2 regions of the Fructilactobacillus sp. YLN 2412 genome follow, and region 1 is predicted to be linked to the other one. Evidence: riboswitches for the same ligand, from Rfam matches in the RefSeq annotation. Region 1 holds a riboswitch; the other holds the start of a gene.
The links. A riboswitch is a leader RNA that binds a small molecule or an ion and turns the genes downstream of it on or off. The one in region 1 is predicted to bind lysine.
Positions count from the first base shown of each region.

Region 1 (3,437 bases):
ATAATAGCATAATTATCAATCCATTCCAGCTGATCAGGATGCAAAGCAGCGTTAATTTCAGCACAAATTTTTTCTTTTTTGACAGGGGTAAGATGTTTGTTGTCAAAAATAATGGTTAAATCGTCAATTCCAGAGGGCATGTGTTCATATGAAACATCATATTTGTATAAAATTTGGAGAATTTTAAGTGTAAATCCAACTTCTTTATTTAACAAGTATCGATGGAGATATAATGCCGAGAATCCTTTAGAACTGGCGACTCCAGTGATTAAATTGGTCGGTTCAAACTCATTTTCGGGAATAATCATGGTACCTGGTAATTCTGGATGACTAGTATTTTTAACGTTAATGGGTATTTTAGCTTCGATAGCCGGAATAATAGCTTCATCATGAAATACGGAAAAACCAGCATATGATAGTTCACGCATTTCTCGATATGTCATCACATGAATACTGGTTGGATCTTTAACAATATGTGGATCGACCGAATAAATTGCGTTTACATCAGTAAAGTTTTCATACACGGAGGCATTTAAGCCTTTGGCAACAATTGATCCAGTAATATCAGAACCACCACGCGAAAAAGTTGCAATTTGATCATCTTTCGTAATTCCAAAAAAGCCGGGAAATACCAAATGAATATTGGGATTGCGGTATTTTTCCAAGTTATCGTATGTATCAGGTAAGACACGAGCATCTTGAGCTTTGTCGCTTACTAAGAAACCAATCTTTCGCGGATCCATGAATTTAGTTTTAATCCCAATTTGGTTTAAAACTTGGCTTAAAGTATAGGCATTTAAATACTCGCCTTGAGCTTTAAAACCTGCCATTAAATAGTCATCGTTTGGATAATTTTGGGATGGTAATTGTTCAATTGTCTGTGTAATTTTTGCTAAAATGCTGGGATCTAGTTGGAAATGCTCTGTAATATCTTGATAACGTGCAATAATTGCTTGTTGTAATTCTTGGTAATCTTCGTTGGCTAACACTGCGTTAGCGTATTGAATCAATAAATCAGTAACTTTTGTATCGCCTTTAAATCGAGTTCCTGGTGCTGAAACTACCACGGCTTTTCGTTCGGGATCAGCTTTGATAATTTTAATAATTTGTTCGAAATGATTGCCATCAGCAAGTGAACTTCCACCAAATTTAACTACTTTCATTGTTAGTACCTCACGGAATTTTGTTAGTGTGAAATTACCACCATTTAATTAAATAAGCAAATAAAACTTAGTAAGAAAGCGACGTTTTTAATTACAATTATATAGTAATAATTAAATTTTTATTTAATATCTGTTGACTTATTAGTCTTTATTAGTTATGATTTTAACAAATCAAATAGAGGTCGCAAATAACAAAATTAGTTAGTGGAGTTTTCCATTCAGCAAAGAAACTAACGAAAGGGTTGTTTGCCGAAGTGCCAAGTAATGGAGCTTGGTTAACTGGGACATAGCTTAATAGGTTATGGACTGTCGGAATTTTTCCGGGGAGCTATGTATAATCGATTCTAAAAGTAATTAAGAGTCTTTTTTGACGGAGCTGCCGGGCAAAAAGGACTCTTTTTTTATACAAAATTTGATTTTAATAAAAATACGGAGGAAATAAAATGCATGATGATATTGAAGTTCAAAATAACCAGTTAATGATTGGTGGAGTACCCGCTACCAAATTAGCTGATGAATATGGGACCAATCTGCAGGTGTATGACGTTAGTAAAATTAGAGATCAAATTCGTGCTTTCAAACGTGTTTTTGAAAAAAACAATCTCAAGTATGCAGTAAGTTATGCTAGTAAAACTTTTGCTTGTATCGCAATGTATCAAGTTTTGAAACAAGAAGATGCACATGCTGATATTGTTTCTGGCGGAGAACTTTATACGGCAATTAAAGCTGGGTTTCCCATGGATCATGTCAGTTTTCATGGGAACAACAAGTCACGTGCAGAATTAGAAATGGCAGTTGATCATCACGTGGGGATGATTATTTTAGATAATTTCTATGAAATTCAATTATTAAATGAAGTTTTGGCAGCTAAAGATGCCACAGCTGATGTGATGCTCCGTGTTTCTCCAGCAGTGTCGGCCCATACTCATGAATTTATCCAAACTGGTCAACAAGACAGTAAATTCGGCTTTGATATTTTAACTGGCCAAGCTGATGAAGCTTTACAACAAGTTTTGAATAGTGAGCGAATGAATCTCAAAGGGGTTCATTCCCACATCGGTTCGCAGATCTTTGAAACAAGCGGTTTTAAAATCGAAACTGAAAAATTAGTGAGATTGATGAAACATTGGAAAGATGAATTTGATTACACTCCTGAGATTGTCAATGTTGGTGGTGGTTTTGGAATTAAGTACACTGATGATGATCATCCTATTCGCCCTGAAGACTTTGTACAGCAAATCATTACTACCATGCAGGAAGAAACTAAAAAGTTAGGTTTAAAAACTCCTGCCGTGTGGATTGAACCCGGTCGTTCCATTTCAGGTCCTGCTGGAGTGAGCTTATATCGAGTTGGTTCCAGCAAAACAATTCCAAATATTCGGAAATATGTTGCGGTTGATGGTGGAATGGGCGATAATATTCGCCCTGCCTTGTATGGGGCTAAATATGATGCCGTTGTTGCTAACGATGTAGTTGATGATGAAACTGAACTAGTTACGTTAGCTGGTAAATATTGTGAATCCGGCGATATTTTGATTAAGGATATTGAATTGCCAAAGACTAAACCTGGAGATGTGATTGCGGTCTTAGCAACTGGAGCCTATGGATATTCAATGGCATCTAACTATAATCGGAATCCACGTCCTGCAGTAGTCTTTGTCGAAAACGGCAAATCACAAATAGCAATTAAACGAGAAACTTTTGCAGATTTGATACATTTAGACCAAAACTTAGACATTTAAAGGAGAAAATCAAATGGCTGAATTAAATGCACAAGAAATTATTCAATACATTGGTAACGCAGAAAAGAAAACTAACGTAAAAGCTTATCTAAAGGGCGATTTAGCAAACGTTGAATTTCCAAAAGATGTTAAAACATTTATTAATGGCAATACTGGTGTCATCTTTGGTGACTGGAAAGTGATTCAACCATTATTAGAAAAATATCAAAATGAAATTAGTGACTATGAAGTTGAAAATGATGGTCGTAATTCTGCGGTTCCATTATTAAACACTAAAAACATCGCAGCCAGGATTGAACCAGGGGCAATCATCCGTGATCAAGTTAAAATTGGTAAGGATGCCGTGATTATGATGGGTGCTTTGATTAATATCGGTGCTGAGATTGGTGACGAATCTATGATTGATATGGGAGCCGTTTTAGGTGGTCGTGCAATTGTGGGGAAACATTCTCATATTGGAGCTGGCGCCGTATTAGCCGGAGTAATTGAACCAGCTAGCGCGCAACCAGTACAAATTGACGATGATGTATTA
Region 1 covers NZ_CM183165.1:53,335-56,771, forward strand. The annotation lists gene AC0GLR_RS00255 (aspartate kinase) at 1-1,163, opposite strand, end outside; lysine riboswitch at 1,332-1,502, shown strand; gene lysA (diaminopimelate decarboxylase) at 1,607-2,905, shown strand; gene dapD (2,3,4,5-tetrahydropyridine-2,6-dicarboxylate N-acetyltransferase) at 2,919-3,437, shown strand, end outside.

Region 2 (3,437 bases), 300 kb from region 1:
ACTAATGGAACACTAATATACGTGATAGCAATTTCAAACCAATTTCCATTAGCAAAAGCACCAATATCTTGACCAAAGATTACTACAATACATAGTATCAAACACATAATTGGTCCAACTGGGAATAAAGTAGCATGATATTCTAATTCATCTAAAGTATGACCCTGCTTAATAAAAGCTCGTCTGAAACGATAATGCGAAAGTGCAATCCCAAACCAGGCAATAAAACCAGTTAAACCAGAAGCAGCAACTAACCAAAGATAAATTTTGGGTCCTACAAAACTAGTTAAAAATGTTAACAATGCAATTACCGTAGTAGCTAATAATGCAGCTGCTGGGATGCCACGTTTATTTACTTTACCAAACAGTTTTGGTGCATATCCTTCTTCTGCCATAGAATACAACATTCTTGTCGAAGCATACATCCCTGAATTAGCAGAAGAAATCACAGAAGTTAAAATGACTGCGTTCATCACACTAGCAGCTGCCGCTAATCCTGCACGTTTAAATACAATCGTAAATGGACTAATTGCAACATCAGACGCCGAAGAACCTAACAAATCAGGACTGGTATATGGAATGATAGCAGCAATCACAAAGATGGCTAAAAAGTAAAATAAAATAATGCGCCAAAATACTTCATGAATTGCTTTAGGAACACTTTTATGAGGATCATCGGCTTCACCTGCTGTGATTCCAACTAACTCAGTTCCTTGAAATGAAAATCCTGCAACAACAAAGACACTAATAATTCCAGGAATCCCATTCACAAATGGAGCTTGTTTATAGGTGAAATTACTTAACCCAGTGGCATGTCCGCCCATAATCCCTAAAATAGTTAAAAAGCCAACTCCTAAAAAGATAAAAATCGTAATTACCTTAATTAACGACATCCAAAATTCTGTTTCACCAAAAGCTGAAACCGCTAAAATATTAATTGCAAAAATAATTGCTAACGCTCCTGCACTCCAAATCCATGCAGGCAGATGAGGGAACCAAAAGGCCATTACCAACGCAACAGTAGAAATGTCCACCGCAACTGTAATTGCCCAGTTAAACCAGTAATTCCATCCCATCGCAAATCCCATTGCTGGATCAACATACTTCGTAGCATAAGTAGAAAATGATCCAGAAACCGGAAGATTAGTTGCCATTTCCCCTAAACTAGTCATTAGGAAATAAACCATAATTCCCATTAAAATATAAGCAACTAAAGCTCCTCCAGGTCCAGCATTGTGTACTGCTGCTCCACTAGCAACAAATAATCCCGTTCCAATACAACCACCTAAGGCAATCATCGAAACATGACGTGATTTTAATCCACGCTTTACATGTTCTTTTTTTTCAGCCATCAACGTATCCTCCTATTTTTAAGTAAGCACTAAACTAAAAAAACTCTTCTGAATTAATCCAGAAGAGCCCACTAAAATACATTTAATTTCTAGTTTTAAAAGCGCTCCGTATTTTGCAATACGACAGTGTTTGATTTATTAAATCAAACCCCAACAAAATAGTTACCATTTATTTTGTTTCGGCAGCCTTCCCTTTTACAATCTGTCATCAACCTAGGAAGTCTCAAAATTGTTACTAATAAAAGCTGCGCCTCTTCTTAAATTTATTATTCAATTATCTTTAGTATAAGTTCTTATTAAAACGAATGCAATACTCTTTTATATTTCATGTGTACATACTTGTCATTAATTATTTATACATAATCATCAAAGATAAATTTATTATAATTAAGTTGTTACTTTCGTATCATAATAATTTACATATTCAATCAAAAAATTACAAACAAGGGAACAAAAAAATACTAGGTAACATTTTAATGCATGAAAAGTTAAATAAACCTTAGATACTTCAATAAAGTAAATATAAAAACAAAATAAAAAATCATCAAGATGTTACTTTATACTATTATTCCAAATCTGGTATATACTTGTGCCAGTAAAATCCAAGTAACCCATTCAGGAAAGGTCGAGTTAAAATGAATATATTAAATGAAACATACACTCTTCAAAATAATGTTAAAATTCCCAAAATAGGATTTGGGACTTGGCAAACTCCTAATAATATTGCAGCTAAAGCGGTTGAAACTGCAATTAATAATGGATACCGATTAATTGATACTGCAACTGTTTATAAAAACGAAGCTGGCGTCGGTGAAGGAATTAGAAATTCTAAAATTGATCGTTCAAAATTATTTTTAACTACTAAGTTGCCTGCTTCAGTTAAAACATACGATCAGGTAGAAATAGAATTTGAAAAAAGTTTAAAGAAACTAGGAACTGATTACGTCGATCTTTATTTGATTCATGCACCTTGGCCATGGAATGATATTGGTTCTGATCATTCTATGGAAAACCAAAAAGTGTGGCAAGCCATGGAAGAAATTTACAAATCTGGAAGAGCAAAAGCAATTGGAGTATCTAACTTCAATATTTCAGATCTAAAGAATATTTTTGATGTTGCTTCTATTGAACCAATGGTAAATCAAATCCAATATTATATTGGTTACACCGAACCAAATATAACTAAATTTTCTAAGGAAAATAATATTTTGGTTGAGGCATATTCACCATTGGCAACCGGAGATTTGTTAGATAATAAAATTATAAAAGGTATCTCTGAAAAATATGGTGTTTCAACTTCTCAAATAGCATTAAAGTTTATTATTCAACAGCATGTTCTTCCTTTACCAAAAGGCATTAATCCAAAACATATTAAGCAAAACACAGAGCTTGATTTTGAAATTTCTGACGAAGATATGAAAAAATTAAGTTCACTTAAAGATGTGGCACCAAATCACAACCATAATTTTACTCAAGGATAAAAATATAAAACGAATACCTTAAATTTAAGGTATTCGTTTTATATTAAAGGGACATCAAAAATAACATAGGAGGCTCATTATGAGTAAAAAAGCATTGTTAATTATTGATTATACAAATGACTTTGTAGCAGACAATGGTGCTTTAACATTAGGCAAAGCCGGACAAGACTGCGAACCAGAAATCATTAAATTAGCTGAAGAGTTTAAAACTAATGGCGATTTGGTTATTTTACCAACTGATGTACATCGCAAGGGAGATTCTTATCATCCTGAAACCAAATTATTCCCACCCCATAACGTACGTAATTCCTGGGGACGAGAGCTTTATGGTGATTTAAAATCGTGGTATGAAAATCATAAACACCTTGAAAACATTTGGTTCATGGATAAAACTCGTTATAGTTCATTTGTGGGAACTGATCTAGATTTAAGATTACGTGAACGTCATGTTGACACGCTTCATTTAGTTGGAGTTTCATCAGATATTTGTGTACTGCATACGGCAATTAGTGCCTATAATTTAAACTATCATCTAGTAATTCACGAAAATGCAATTGCTAGTTTCGAGTCTAAAAACCAACAATTTGCTTTAAATCATTTTAAA
Region 2 covers NZ_CM183165.1:353,462-356,898, reverse strand. The annotation lists gene AC0GLR_RS01590 (amino acid permease) at 1-1,352, opposite strand, end outside; lysine riboswitch at 1,444-1,616, opposite strand; gene AC0GLR_RS01585 (aldo/keto reductase) at 1,988-2,833, shown strand; gene AC0GLR_RS01580 (cysteine hydrolase family protein) at 2,910-3,437, shown strand, end outside.
Region 2: linked by a shared signal. The riboswitch ahead of AC0GLR_RS01590 (amino acid permease) and the one ahead of lysA (diaminopimelate decarboxylase) in region 1 are both predicted to bind lysine.